Regions from separate parts of the uncultured Exiguobacterium sp. genome, predicted to be linked through region 1. Evidence: riboswitches for the same ligand, from Rfam matches in the RefSeq annotation. Region 1 holds a riboswitch; the other holds the start of a gene.
What was found. Region 1 has a riboswitch for FMN ahead of ribD (bifunctional diaminohydroxyphosphoribosylaminopyrimidine deaminase/5-amino-6-(5-phosphoribosylamino)uracil reductase RibD). Riboswitches for the same ligand answer to the same signal wherever they lie in the genome.

Region 1 (7,769 bases):
TCCCGTTGTTTACGTTCTTCAACAGTATCGTCAATATCTTCCGCTCGATTCCGTTCATCATCTTACTCGTCGCGATCATCCCGTTGACGCGCTTGATCGTCCAGACGTCGATTGGAACCGAAGCCGCCATCGTCCCGCTCGTCTTTTATGCCGCACCGTACATGGCACGTTTGATTGAGAGTTCTTTACTCGAAGTCGATAAAGGCGTTCTTGAAGCAGCAGAAGCGATGGGCGCGACACCGTTTCAAACGATTTTCCGCTTCCTCCTACCGGAAGCACTCGGTTCACTCATCCTGAACTTAACGATCGCGACGGTCGGCTTGATCGGGGCGTCGGCGATGGCAGGCGCCATCGGTGGTGGCGGTTTGGGTGACTTAGCAATTACTTACGGTTATCAACGATTCGATACGAAAGTCATGATCATCACGGTTGGAATTCTCGTCATCTTAGTTCAAGGCTTACAGACGACAGGCAACATCGTCGCACGAAAAATCAGAAGACATTAATCAAGGGAGCGATTCAGCCATGAAAAAAGCAGTAGCAATTGGAGCAACATTAACAACAATTTTATTTGCCGGATGCGCAGCATCAGGAGAAGACGAAAAGACGATTAAGCTCGGTGTCAGCGGTTCGGACACACAAGTTTGGGATTATGTCGCGAAAAAAGCAGAGAAGGAGGGCATCAAAATCGAGCTCGTCAAGTTCTCCGATTATGTCCAACCGAACATGGCGCTGGCTGAAGGCGAAATTGACGCCAATTCCTTCCAGACGATTTCTTACTTCAACGCTTTCAAGAAAGAACATAACTTGAAGCTATCGCCGATCGCGACGACTGTCATCGCACCGATGGGCATTTACTCAGATAAATACAAGGACGTCAAAGACATTCCGGTTGGTGGAAAAATTGCCGTTCCGAACGAAGCGACGAACATGGGGCGCGCCCTCTTGTTACTACAAGAAGCCGGTCTGATCAAGTTACCGGACGACTTCGACGGCAACGGTTCGCTCGATAAGATCGTCGAGAATCCGAAGAAGCTGAAAATCGTTCCGATCGTCGCTGGACAGACACCACGCGTCTTACCGGATGTCGCGGCATCAATCATCAACAATGGCATTGCCGTTGACGCTGGCTTCAACCCAATCAAAGACTCGATCGTTCATGAGAACGAGACAGCAAAACCATACATCAACATCATCGCAACACGGACAGAAGACAAGAATAAAAAAGAACTGAAAAAGATCGCGTCGCTGTATCAACAAAAAGATGTCGCGGCCTTCATCAAAAAAGAATACAAAGGCAGTACGATCCCGACGTTCGTTCCACTAAGCGACATCGGCGAATAATTTCAAAAGGAGAGTGGATAGCATGACGACACCAGTACGCACGACATGGGTAGAGACGATTGAACAAGATATCGAACAAAAACGGGAATCGTATCTTGAGACGAGTCATCGGATTCATGCGACGCCAGAAATCGGGAACGAGGAATTCTTTGCTTCGCGGCTCCATGCGGAGCGTCTGACGGCAGAGGGCTTTACGGTAGAACTTGGCGTCGCGGGGCACGAGACCGCATTCTTTGCGAAAAAATCGAGCGACCGACCAGGCGCGACGATTGCCTTTCTTGCTGAGTATGATGCGTTGCCAGGCATCGGTCACGCATGCGGTCATAATATCATCGGCACGACGAGTGTCGCGGCAGCGATCGCGCTCAGTAAAGTGCTCGATGAAGTTGGCGGGAGTGTCGTTGTCCTTGGAACTCCAGCCGAAGAAGGTGGACCGAACGGCAGTGCGAAAGGTAGTTTCGTCAAACATCAGTTGCTCGAAGGAATTGATGCAGCCTTGATGGTCCATCCATCGGGACAAACACGGATCACGGGTTCTTCCCTTGCGGTCGATCCACTCGACTTTGCCTTTACCGGTCGTCCGGCTCACGCCGCAGCGTCACCGGAAGAAGGCATCAATGCCCTTGATGCTGTCATCCAACTCTTCAACGGCATCAATGCCTTACGTCAGCAATTACCAGACGATGTCCGAATCCACGGCATCATCACGCATGGAGGCGATGCGCCGAATATCATTCCGGAATACGCAAAAGCACGTTTCTTCATCCGGGCGACGACACGGGAACGGCTGAATGCCGTCACGGAAAAAGTCAAAGCCGTTGCCCAAGGCGCGGCACTTGCGACCGGGGCGACGCTTGACGTCATCGCTTTCCAAAATGAAGTCGACAATCTCGTCTTCAACCGGACGTTCGACCGACTGTTCCAAGAAGAAGCGGAGGCGCTCGGTGAAAAAGTCCACTTAGACGAACGACCGGGTCTTGGTTCAACGGATGCCGGTAACATCAGTCAAGTCATTCCGACGATTCATCCGTATATCAAGATTGGTCCGGACGATCTCGTCGCCCATACGGAAGCCTTCAAAGAGGCGGCCCGTTCAACAGCAGGAGATGAAGCATTGATCACAGGGGCAAAAATCCTTGCGCGGACAGCACTTCGCGTCCTCGCGGATGAACGGACGCGCGGGGCGATCGCCCAAGAATTCCACGACCGGAAAAACGGATACGTATAAGTCGAAACGAACGGCCGGAGCTGCCTGAATCAAGCAGCTCGGTCGTTTTTTATATGACGAGAATTCAGTCAGGAGACTTTATCCAGAAGTGGTATCCGATTTTAAAAGAAGACAAGACCGAAGCATTTGCGCTTTGTTTTCTTGAAAAAGATATGCTAGGCTAAACTTGTATAACTCAATAATCCAGTTCTTCGGGGTAGGGTGAAAATCCCAACCGGCGGTGATGCGATCAATCGATCGACGAGCCCGCGACCTGTGATGTACGCATCATGGCTGACTTGGTGAGATTCCAAGGCCGACGGTAAAGTCCGGATGGGAGAAGAACGAAACGACACGATTCAAGCCGTTCTCTGAAAAAATGTTTTCAGGAGATGGTCTCTTTCTGCATGCAAAAATGCAGGGAGCGAACCGTGTATTTCGTGAACCCTTCTATACAGACGCCCCTTTTTTAAGGGGCGTCTTTTTTCATTTGAAAGGAGTGAACGCGATGTCACAGATGATGAGTTATGCCATGCAATTAGCACATATGTTACACGGACAAACAAGTCCGAATCCAAGTGTCGGCTGTGTCATCGTCAAACAAGGACGCATCATCGGCTTTGGTGCACACCGGTTTGCCGGTGGTCCGCACGCGGAAGTCGAAGCCTTACGGATGGCAGGAGAAGCGGCTCGTGGCGCTGATCTCTACGTGACGCTCGAGCCATGCAATCATCACGGTAAGACACCGCCGTGCACGGAAGCGATTCTACAAGCCGGAATCAAACGAGTCTTCGTCGCAACGGAAGACAAACATGCGATCGTCGCTGGTTCTGGTATCAAACGGCTACAGGACGCGGGAATCGAAGTCGAGGTCGGTTTGTTACGACATGAGGCGGAAGCCCTCTACACGGAATTCTGGAAGACGATCGAACGAAAACGCCCGACCGTGACCGTCAAAATCGCACAGACGATGAACGGCATTGCTGCGACGGGTGAACAGCGCTGGATCACATCAGAAGAGGCACGAGCGAATGGTCGCGCCTTGCGTGGTCGTCATGATGCGATTCTCGTCGGAAGTGAGACGGTGCTCGTCGATGATCCAGCACTGACGTTACGCGAGGCATCAGGCATCGAGCCGATTCGGGTGATCGTCGACCGTCGAGGTCGGGTTCCGGAGACGGCACAAGTCTTCCGCGATGGTAAAAATCCGACCTACTGGCTAACAAGTGTACCGCGTGTTAGTCACGATCAAGTGACGGTCCTTGTCGGTGAGTATGAGACACCGGAAGCGATTTTACAACGGTTATTCGAACAAGACATCCGTAGTGTTTTGATTGAAGGCGGACCAACGATTCAAGGTGCATTCCTTGAAGCGGATCTCGTTGACCGGATTGAAGTCTACCAAGCCCCGTCGATTTTTGAAGGAGCTGCGTGGAATGGTCAACACGACATCGAAGATCGTTTTCAAATCGACCAGATTGAGACGGTCGGACCGGATCTCCATCTGACGTATATCCGAAAGGGGGAGACGACATGTTCACCGGATTGATTGAAGAAGTCGGGACATTAAAACGAAAGATTCCGCGACCGAATGGATTAGCGCTTGAGATTGAAGCGCACCGGGTGCTCGAAGGAACGAAGATTGGTGATAGCATCGCTGTCGATGGGATTTGTTTGACAGTCACGTCGATGAGCCCGACCGGTTTCACGGCAGATGCCGTCCATGACACGATCCGTTCAACAGCCCTCGGTACGTACCGCGTCGGAAGCCCGTTGCAACTCGAACGAGCGATGCCGGCAGACGGTCGCTTCGGTGGACATTTCGTCAGTGGGCATATCGACGGAACGGCACGGCTGATTAGTCGGCGACCGGATGGAGAAGCGATGGTCTACACGTTTGATGTCGGATCGTGGCAAAAGTATTGTATTCCGAAAGGCTCGATTGCAATCAACGGCACGAGCCTGACGTTGCAACGCGTCACGCCGGAAACGATCTCGATTTCATTGATTCCGCACTCACGTCAAGTGACGACGTTTGATCGATTGGCAAGCGGCGCAGTCGTTAACATCGAGTGTGACATGATGGCGAAACATCTTTATCATTTCACGCAGCATGAGAAGCAGACGGACTGGGCAGCATTCTTAGGAGGCGACATGTAATGAACGGATTCGACTTGATTGAAGACGCAATAGAAGATTTAAAAAGCGGACGGCCGATCATCGTCTGTGATGACGAGGACCGTGAGAATGAGGGTGACCTCATCATGCTCGCAGAACACGCGACATCGGAAAATATCAACTTCATGATCACGCATGGAAAAGGACTCGTCTGTGTCCCAGTCAGTCCGCGGATCGCACAGCGACTCGAACTTGCTCCGATGACAGCGAATAATACCGATCCGCATGGGACGGCATTCACGCTCAGCATCGATCATGAAGACGCGAAAACCGGTATTAGTGCTGAAGAACGTTCGCTGACGATCCAGCGGATGTTGACGGATGGACCAGAGCGTTTCAAACGACCAGGGCATATCTTCCCGTTGATCGCAAAAGAAGGCGGTGTCCGGGAACGACGCGGACATACGGAAGCGGGCGTTGACCTTGCTCGTCTTGCCGGAAGTGAAGAAATCGCCGTTATCTGTGAAATCATCAAGGAAGACGGTACGATGGCTCGGGTGGATGATTTGCTTCTTTATAAGGAAGAGCATGATTTAAAACTGATCACGATTGAGGCACTCGTCGCCTATCTCGAGCGTCCATTGACGCGGGAAGCGGAAGTGTTGCTTCCGACGACGTTCGGAGCCTTCCGAATGATCGGCTATACGACACAAGATAAAAAAGAACATGTCGCCGTCTTATCCGGTGAAGCGCACGACGGGATGCTTGTCCGTCTACATTCGGAATGCCTGACGGGGGATGTCTTCGGTTCGAAACGTTGCGATTGTGGTCCACAACTCGATGCGGCACTTGAGCGGATCGAACGAGAAGGTGGAGCCGTCTTGTATTTACGTCAGGAAGGACGCGGCATCGGTCTAATGGCGAAGTTAAAAGCGTACGAGTTACAGGAACAAGGACTCGATACAGTCGAAGCGAACCATGCACTCGGTTATCCGACGGACATGCGGGACTACACGGTCGCAGCCAACATGTTGCGGGATCTTGGCGTAACGAAGATTCGCTTGATGACGAATAATCCGGACAAACAACGAGTGCTTGAGCAAGAGGGAATTGAAATCATCGAGCGTGTTCCCCATCAAGTACCGGTTGAGCCGGAAAATCAGCGTTACCTGAAAACCAAACAAACGAAACTCGGGCATTGGCTCGATATCCAAGGAGGACACACATCATGATCTACGAAGGTTTCTTAACAGGAGAAGGACTACACGTCGCAATCGTCGCAGCACGTTTTAACGAACTGATCACATCAAAACTCGTCGGAGGAGCGAACGACGCTTTCCGTCGTCACGGTGTCGCGGCGGATGCTGTCGATACGGCGTGGGTTCCGGGAGCGTTCGAAATTCCGCTCGTCGCAGAAAAGTTAGCGAAAAGCGGCAAGTATGACGCCGTCATCACACTCGGTGCCGTCATCCGTGGAGCGACGTCACATTATGATTATGTGTGTAACGAAGTCGCGAAAGGTGTCGCGAGTGCGTCACGCGACACAGGCGTTCCAATCATCTTTGGTGTCTTGACGACGGATTCAATCGAGCAAGCGGTCGAACGTGCTGGTACGAAAGCCGGAAACAAAGGCTACGAAGCAGCCGTTTCTGCAATCGAAATGGCGAATCTCTTACGGACGATCTAATGAAACAAAAACAGGCTGACGGAAGCTTCCGTCAGCCTGTTTTTTTTACGAAAATCCCTTGAAGATTGAATCAAATTTCAAAAAAAGAATCGTAGATTTAAAATTTGAGGATTCGTTCTCAAGAAGAAAGGTAATGATGTAATAAAGAAACTTTGAAACATTTTCCAATGTTTTTCGTAAATCAGGGTAACGCGTATAAAGGAGGAAATGAATATGAAGAAAACAAGGTGGGTAGCAGCTGGGATTGTCGCAGCATCGATTGGACTGGCTGGATGTCAAGATGGACAGACAGATTCGGGCAGTGGCAGTGGGTCTGGTTCGACGAAGTCGGGGGAACTCTCGAATACGGAATTACTGAATAAAGCAACAGCCGCTCAAAAAGATATTAAATCGTTCCATATGGAAGGGACAGTCAACTCAAAAGCAGGTGAGATGGCAGTGGATCAGAAGGTATCAGCCGATATCATTCAAAAGCCGCTTACGATGCACCAGACGATGACGATGAAAAATCCACAGGACGGTAAAGACATGTCGATCGAGAGCTATATCGTCGACAACAAAATGTATTTATCGCAAAACGGACAATGGCTCGTTCAAGATGTCTCGGAACTAGGCGATATGGTCGAAGCGATGGAGTCATCGGCATCAACGGATCAAAATCTCAAGCTATTGAAAAAGTACAAAGACAACTGGACAGCGAAAAAAGAGGGTGACGTCTATCAAATCGACGTCAAACTAAAGGGTGACGACCTCAAAGCCTTCATGAAGGATTCGCTGGAGCAAACAGGACAAATGGCGCAAATGAAAGACGCTATGGACAGCATCGATTATAAGAAAATGAATTACACGATGACGTATGACGCAAAAACATTCTATCCAAAATCACTCGATATGGATATGGTATTCGCGATTGAAAAAGATACCGAGTTCAATATGAAGAACGCGTCGACGTTCTCGAAATTCAATGAGATTAACGAAATCAAATTACCAGCGGAAGCAAAAGATGCGAAACCGCTGACAGGTGCAGCGCAATAAACGATAAAGTCCCCTCTCTTCTAGGAAGACGAGGGGACTTTTTTTAGACTTGGAACTGACGTAAGACGTCTTTTAGTGCTTCCGCTTGCTGTTGACTGACGGAAGTCTGTTCATGCACATCGCGGAACGCTTGAACGGAATGGTTGATCTGTTCCGACATCGATTGGGTGCCCTGTGCCCCATCGTTGACGGTGACGGCGACATCATGGATGACACCAAGCATATTTGATGTCAGTTCCTGGAGCTGACCAGCTTGAGCAGCAAAATGTTCCGCCGCATCACCGAATAATTGTGCGTCATTCCGGTATTGAATCGAGGCGTCTTCAAACAAGTCGTAGTCCTTGACGACTTTCGCATCAATGAAGGACAGCATCTCAC
Region 2 (7,769 bases), 410 kb from region 1:
GAAACACTTTTTAGGAATGATTGCAAAAGAAAAATGTAATTTCCCTTAAAAAAATGTGAGATGTCCCGTACTTGCACCTTCACCCCCTACTTCCTATATAATAGACCTATCCAACGCTAGGAGGGAATCAGATGCACCAACCATATGATGTCACGATCATCGGCGGCGGTCCGGTCGGACTGTTCACCGCGTTTTATTCAGGGATGCGCCAGATGAAGACGAAGGTCATCGAGAGTCTACCTCAATTAGGTGGTCAACTCGCTACGCTTTATCCTGAAAAATATATATACGATATTGCCGGTTTTCCGAAAGTAAAAGCACAGGAACTGGTCGACCGGTTGCTTGAACAAGCAAATGAATTCGATCCGACATACGTGCTCGGTGAGACCGTCATCGCTTACGAACGGATGGATGACGGAATCATCCGTCTCGTCACGAACAAAGGCGAGCATTATACAAAGACCGTCATCTTGACGGCAGGAAACGGCTCGTTCGCCGCGCGTCCACTCGGAGTCGCGGATGCGGAACGCTTCGAAGAGACGAACTTACACTATTTCGTCAACGACATGGAACGTTTCAAGGATCGCCAAGTCGTCTTACTGGGTGGCGGCGACTCCGCAGTTGACTGGTCATTGATGCTTGAGCCGATCGCAAAATCCGTCACGCTCGTCCACCGTCGCGATAAGTTCCGTGCCCACGAACATTCGGTCGAACTGTTACACGATTCGTCCGTCAACGTCATGACCCCGTATACTCTTGAATCGGTCACAGGTGAGACACACATCGAGACGTTAACGTTCAAACATGCTGAAAGTGGTGAAGTCGTCGTTGTTGCTGCGGACGATGTCGTCTGTAACTTCGGCTTCGTCTCGTCACTCGGACCATTAAAAGAGTGGGAAGTCGAATTTGAACGCAATTCGATTCGCGTCAACTCGAAGATGGAGACTGCGATTCCAGGCGTCTTCGCTTGTGGTGATATCGCGACTTACGAAGGACGCGTCAAACTGATCGCAACGGGCTTCGGCGAAGCACCGATCGCCGTTAACCAAGCGAAACTTCTCGTTGATCCATCTGCTCGTCACCCGCAACACTCGACGAGTCTGTTCGAAAAAGTAACGAATCATTCTTGAGATAACTGAATGGCTGAAAACAAATAAGAGGTCGAATTCCGGATGACATACCGGAGTCCGACCTCTTATTTTGATGGAATCACATCTAGGACGTGAACAAACATCTTCGACTCCTACAGGAAAAGGAAGCACGATGTGTGCTTCCGTCAGGGATAGGTAAGACCCGACAGATCACATGGAATGGGAACTAGCGCGGCTTAGGCTTACATCCCGTCTGAGGAAAGCGAAGATGTTGAAAACGTCTGATTTCATACAGATGATCTTTTAATCGGTATCCGGTAAACCCGTTGCACGAGTTCGACCCCACCTCGCTCAATCATCGATTCTTCGAAGACCTGACCACCGAATCGCTCGTAAAACTGGCACGCTGGATTATCCCGCAAAACAGAAACCTGCATCGTCTCATACTCAGCTAAGTCCTCAGCGATGCGTTGAAACAACGCTTTACCGAGTCCTTGTCCTTGCGACGCTTGCAAGACATAAATCGCATACAACTCCCCTTCAGGCGCATCACTTCGACTTGGTCCACCTTGCGCGAAGCCAACGACTTCTTCTCCTGACAGGGCAACATACACGCGTTGATCAACTAACGTCTGCTCCCACTGTTTCGTTCGTTTCGCATACGACAACTGCGCTAAATACGAATCCGGGATGACATTTTGATACGTCTCCCGCCAGGCATCAATATGAACGCGGGCGATCGCTGACGCATCTTCTAGACGTGCTTCACGGATTCTCATAACGGGATGATGAAGCGACGTGTCTCGCGTCCATTACGAACAGTCGGCTCAATTTCTCGTCCGCCGTTCGCCAAGATGACACGGCGAGATGCTAGATTATCAACGCCACACGTCAACAGCACTTGATCGAGTCCACGTTGCCGTGCTTCTTCTAGCGCCAATCGAAGACCGGTCGTCGCATATCCTTTCTGACGCTCGGATGGTCGGATGCCGTATCCGATATGTCCGCCGTACAATTTTAAGTTCTCCGTCAAGTCATGCCGGAAGTTCAACGCGCCGACGATTCGTTGTCCGTCGACCATCCAGTACGTCGAATGGGTGACAAGACCCGGTCTGACCGTTGTCTCCATTTCCTTCAGTTCCGCAAAATAAGCGCCGAGCGGCTCATATGTGTCTCCGACTGCTTCCGGCACGATCGTTTCGCCCGACTCTCGCCAGTCTTCTAAAAAGGCGCGGTATTCTGTCTCCCATGCGAGAGTTGGTTTCATCAACTGTATCATTGGTGATTGCGCACCTCCTCTTCAATCAAACGATCGAGCCAGTCATCGATGTGCTGGAACAGATAGCCCGCTTGTTTTGCGGCTGTCGTATCCATATAAAAATCACGTTCCGGCGCAAGAGGCGATTCGTCCTCTCCTTTTGCGACGAGTTGACTTGTCGTCCCCGCAACGCGGTCGATTTTATCCACTAGGTCTTGAATCGATAAGACACCGTCACTCGCAGCGTTGATCGGTCCCGTCAGTTCGGAGCGACCACACCACTCAAGAAAGGCAGCGGCTTCATAACTTGAGATATAACCCATCTTCGCGTATGTGTTCTCGGCAACGATCGGCCGTCCGTCAAGCGCCCGTTTAATATGGAAAACGAGCCGTTCCGTATAATCATCTGGTCCGAGAACGACTGGGAAGCGGACGGCAACGACCGGGAACGTCGCCCGTTGGAAGAAATAACTCTCCGCTTGTCGCTTCCCTTCGCCATAACCATGTTCTTTCTCAAGATCATATTTCCCGGGAAACGGATTATAGGAACGCTCCGTGATGTTCGCACCGCCGTCTTCATAGACAGACATCGTCGACGTCAACACGTAGCGTCCGACTTTCCCTTCAAATGCGTCAATCGCGAGTTTTGCTTGATACGGCGTGAAGCAGATGTTGTCATAGATGACATCCCAGTGCTGTTGGCTCAAGTCCTTCATCGTACTACTCGACGTCCGGTCCCCTTTGAAAAATGTCAAGCCCTTTGCGACCGGTGGTGTATGCTCACCGCGTGTGACGATCGTCACATCATCTCCCGAATCGGCTAACCGAATCGCAAGCCGGCGTCCGAAATAGCGTGTTCCCCCGAAGATCAATACTTTTCTCATCCTGAAGCCCTCCCTGTTCGTAGTAGCATTCACTCTCTTAAATATTTCGAGTCAATGGAATAGGTCTCCTGTATGAAGGCAATAAAAAAATCGTGGACGATGTCCACGATTGGATTCATTAACAGCCACCCGGTGTCCCGGCATTCGTTGCCGTCCGGAACGATGTCCCGCAACCGCATGTTGCGATAGCATTCGGATTCGTGATTGTGAATCCGCCGCCGAGCATCGACTGTTTATAATCGATTTCCAGTCCTTTGACGACCGGATAATCTTTTTCGTCCACGATGACGGTCACGCCGTGCTGTTCGAAAACGAGATCGGTTTCTTTCTGTTGATCGAATCCCATTCCGTACGACAGACCACTACATCCACCACCTTGGACGAGCATCCGAAGATTCCGTTCATCTACTGGTGCCTGCGCCATCATGTCCTGGACTTGTAACGCTGCTGCCTCCGTTAAATGGATCATGTCATCACCTTCCTTTTCTTTAGTATACGCAACTTCTGAGCGAATCGAAACCTAGTTGCTTGAAACTATCTTGAATTCGTTGTATAAATGGTATGTACAACAAAATAATCGTTCCATCTTCAGGGCAGGGTGAAATTCCCGACCGGCGGTAAACAACTCTTATTGAGTTGAAGCCCGCGAGCGAATAGGGCGCTATTTGCTGATTCTGTGTAATTCAGGAGCCGACAGTACAGTCTGGATGGGAGAAGATGGCGGCATGAGTTTGAATTTGATCGATTTTTGCAACAATCGATTAGGTTTATTTAATGCGGACTTCTCCCCTGTTGATCTCATCAATAGGGGTTTCTTTATGGACGCAGTCATGCCAATACTTCATCGAGAGGAACGAGCAAAAGGAGACAATACTCGTATGAAACGCACACAAAAAATGGTCACTCTGTCAATGTTAGGTTCAATCTCATTTGTTCTTATGCTTATCAATTTTCCACTACCGTTCTTACCGAACTATCTGAAGATCGACTTCAGTGATGTTCCTGCTCTCGTCGCAGCGATCATGTTCTCACCGGTCGCAGGTGTCATCGTCGAAGCATTGAAGAACGTGTTGTACTATATCTTCCGCGGAAGTGGTGTTCCGGTCGGAGAATTTGCGAACTTTGCTGCTGGTGTTGCATTCGTGCTTCCTGTCAGCTGGTTCTACCACAAAAAGAAATCAACACAAGGTCTCGCAACTGGTCTCATCGCTGGTACGATTACGATGGCACTCGGTCTTGCGATCCTCAACTATATCTTGATCCTTCCAGCGTATGCATGGTTCCTCGGTATGGACTACATGGCGGATCCAGCTGTCAAATGGACAGCGATCACAGCCGGTATCTTACCGTTTAACGTCATTAAAGCATTGTTTATCTCGGCACTCTTCATTCCACTGTTCTTGAAACTACGACCATGGATGATGCGCCGTCAACAATCCGCTTAATCCGAAAAGCTGCGCCCGCTGACGGACACGAATCCCCTCGTTCAGATGAACGAGGGGATTTTTTTGCTGTCTTTGTTCACAGCTCGTTCTCTTCGATTTTCAGGTAAATCTTCTCGAGCAACTCTTCCGGTGTTTCGCCTACGACGGTCTCACCATCAACGAGACAAAAATGATCAAGCGAACAAATCCCGCAATAGCCGAGGCAACCGTATTCGACGACGTCTACGTTCGGGTCACGTTCGAGTTGCTCCATGACGACCTGTGTACCCGCCGCTAAGTTACTGATACAAAATTCAATAATCGGATTCACTTTTTTTCCTCCTTCAAGCAGGAAACGACCTGCCTCATGTCGTATTATACAAGGTCAGACTGATTTAGGGGAACTAAGGGGGATTTTACGTTATGAAGCAATTGGTCGTACTCGGTGGAGGATATGGTGGAATGCGGATTTGTGAGCGGTTCAAGGACGAGGAAATTGCCGTCACGCTCGTCGACCGTCTACCATACCACGCACTCAAAACGGAATATTACGCACTCGCAGCAGGTACATTATCAGATCGGGATGTCCGGATTGAATTTCCGGAGGGGAAACATCTTACTTATAAATATGGACATGTCATTAAAATCTCACCAGAGACGAATACGGTCCACCTGCAGGACGGATCAGAATTATTCTATGATGACTTGATCATCGCCCTCGGTTGCGAGGATAAATACCACAACATTCCGGGTGCTCAAGAATTTACATATAGCATCCAGACACTTGAAGAGTCGCGCAAAACACAACAAGCGATTTGCGGTCTATCACCAGGATCCGTCGTTTCGATCGTCGGTGCTGGTCTATCCGGTGTCGAACTTGCCAGTGAACTGCACGAGAGCCGAAAAGATTTAACGATCCGTCTGTTCGACCGCGGACCTTCTGTCTTGTCGTTCTTATCCGACAAAGTCTCATCTTACGTTCAAGAATGGTTCGAGGAACATGACGTGGAGGTCATCAACAATTCGAACGTCACGCTCGTCACAGCGGACGACGTCCGAAACGGCGATGATACGTATCCATCTGACTTGACGATTTGGACGGCAGGTACACAACCGGTCAAAGTCGTTCGTGATCTCGGCTTTGCTGCAGACAGTGGCGGTCGGATCAAATTGACGGCACATCATCACGTACCAGAATACGATAATGTCTTCGTCATCGGCGATTGTGCCAGCTTGCCGTATGCGCCAAGTGGTCAACTCGCAGAACATCAGGCAGAACAAGTCGTCGACGTCTTGCAAGCGAAGTGGCAAGGGAAAAAATTGCCGAAACTGCCAGAAATCAAACTGCGCGGAATGCTCGGATCGCTCGGGAAATCAGATGGTTTCGGGATCGTGATGGGCAAGCAAGCGCTGACGGGGAAAGTCCCACGTCTCTTGAAGTCCGGTGTCTTATGGAAACACAAAAAGATTAAATGAACAAAAGAGGTGTCCCGAGCTTTGGGATACCTCTTTTTCATTCATCCCGTCTGACTTAACTTTGCATCAATCGCCGCCGTAATCGTCTTCAGTTTGACGTACCCCTCGTCAATCATCTCATCATCGAGCACGATCAATGGATAAAAATAGACATCCTCTTTTAAGGCTTCCGTCCATTGATCTGATGTGGCTGTCTCGAAATCGACATAACGTAGCGTCATCGTTTGCTCATATTTCCGCCCGAGGACGGCTTGTAGCCAACTGAACGTCTCTTCCGAGCTGGGTGCCCCGACACAACTCGGACAAGTGACCGCTGTTCCGTAGACCGTGATTTCCATCTTGAAGTCCCCCTTTTCAATTCTCTCCTCTTTAGTATACAAGTTTTCCAGATTGAGAACATTTTTCAACCCTGTTACAATGAAACTATACGAAAGGATGTGTTTACGCATGGAAATGTTTGATCAAGTGAATGAAGTTCTTGAAAAATTGCGTCCGTTCCTTCTTCGTGATGGAGGAGACGTTGAACTCGTAGATGTAGAAGACGGAATCGTAAAACTCCGTTTGATGGGAGCTTGTGGTAGCTGCCCAAGTTCAACAATCACATTGAAGGCCGGTATCGAACGTGCCCTTCTTGAAGAAGTCGCTGGCGTCGTTGAAGTCGAACAAGTCTTCTAATACATGAAATCCCGAACGAATTCTCGTTCGGGATTTTTTGATTCATAGAATCCATTCGGCTAACGTATCGACCATATATGTCGGTTGACGATCCTGACCTTGAATGAAGACGGGTGTATGGACTCCAGAATTGACGTGCATCGTCCGGATGCCTCCATTGATTCCGAATAGGATATCTGTATGGTAGTTATCCCCAACCATGATGACGTCTTCTTTTGACAGACCGATCATCTCCGTTGCGATATCGACCATGACCGGTTCCGGTTTACCAATGAAGAACGGTTCCTTCTCCGTCGTCACGCGCAGGACGGACGTCAAGGCACCGTTTCCTGGCAAGAATCCACGTTCTGTCGGAATCGCGATGTCTCCGTTCGTCGAGATGAAGCGCGCACCGGCACGAATCGCGAGGGCACCGACAGCGAGTTTTTCATACGTGATCTGACGGTCAAGACCGATGACGACGTAATCTGCCGCTTCCGTTGCGACGACGTCTAACCCTTCCCGTTCAAGCGCATCGATCAGTCCTGTCTCACCGATCGCATAGACGCGCGCTTTCGGTGATAGATCAGCGATATAACGACCAGTCGCCATCGCACTCGTCAAGACGTGTTTCGCATCGGAATGAACACCCATCCCGCGTAGCTTCTCCGCCACGGCTTCTGCCGTCATCGACGCATTATTCGTCACGAACAAATACGGAATGCCTTCTGCTTGCAGACGATTGACGAAATCGACCGCTTCTTTTACCGGTTCCGTTCCGTTATACATCGTTCCATCTAAATCAAATAAATAGCCTTTTGCCTTCATCCTGACTCACTCCTCGTTTGGTAAAAATGCAGACACCGGTCCGAGTTCTGTCTCAATATACCGGCGAATCGCTTCCGGGAAACGACGTAGTTCTGCTTCCTCTGTCTCAAGTACCGCCCGAATCTCCGCCATACTCGACTGTGTGAATGACCGG

Region 2: it holds a riboswitch for FMN, as region 1 does, so the genes downstream of both, ACHWTJ_RS04150 (ECF transporter S component) here and ribD (bifunctional diaminohydroxyphosphoribosylaminopyrimidine deaminase/5-amino-6-(5-phosphoribosylamino)uracil reductase RibD) in region 1, are expected to answer to the same signal.

What each region holds. Positions count from the first base shown of each region.
Region 1 covers NZ_CAXYJR010000005.1:65,645-73,413, forward strand. The annotation lists gene ACHWTJ_RS02225 (methionine ABC transporter permease) at 1-506, shown strand, start outside; gene ACHWTJ_RS02230 (MetQ/NlpA family ABC transporter substrate-binding protein) at 526-1,344, shown strand; gene ACHWTJ_RS02235 (M20 family metallopeptidase) at 1,367-2,572, shown strand; FMN riboswitch at 2,756-2,900, shown strand; gene ribD (bifunctional diaminohydroxyphosphoribosylaminopyrimidine deaminase/5-amino-6-(5-phosphoribosylamino)uracil reductase RibD) at 3,060-4,100, shown strand; gene ribE (riboflavin synthase) at 4,085-4,711, shown strand; gene ribA (GTP cyclohydrolase II) at 4,711-5,901, shown strand; gene ribE (6,7-dimethyl-8-ribityllumazine synthase) at 5,898-6,356, shown strand; gene ACHWTJ_RS02260 (DUF6612 family protein) at 6,570-7,391, shown strand; gene ACHWTJ_RS02265 (methyl-accepting chemotaxis protein) at 7,435-7,769, opposite strand, start outside.
Region 2 covers NZ_CAXYJR010000005.1:477,213-484,981, reverse strand. The annotation lists gene ACHWTJ_RS04175 (NAD(P)/FAD-dependent oxidoreductase) at 132-1,130, shown strand; gene ACHWTJ_RS04170 (GNAT family N-acetyltransferase) at 1,379-1,870, opposite strand; gene ACHWTJ_RS04165 (GNAT family N-acetyltransferase) at 1,867-2,370, opposite strand; gene ACHWTJ_RS04160 (NAD-dependent epimerase/dehydratase family protein) at 2,367-3,233, opposite strand; gene ACHWTJ_RS04155 (HesB/IscA family protein) at 3,352-3,702, opposite strand; FMN riboswitch at 3,814-3,956, shown strand; gene ACHWTJ_RS04150 (ECF transporter S component) at 4,112-4,678, shown strand; gene ACHWTJ_RS04145 (YuzB family protein) at 4,755-4,988, opposite strand; gene ACHWTJ_RS04140 (NAD(P)/FAD-dependent oxidoreductase) at 5,081-6,133, shown strand; gene ACHWTJ_RS04135 (DUF1462 family protein) at 6,175-6,471, opposite strand; gene ACHWTJ_RS04130 (NifU family protein) at 6,581-6,808, shown strand; gene ACHWTJ_RS04125 (TIGR01457 family HAD-type hydrolase) at 6,851-7,615, opposite strand; gene ACHWTJ_RS04120 (DUF86 domain-containing protein) at 7,622-7,769, opposite strand, start outside.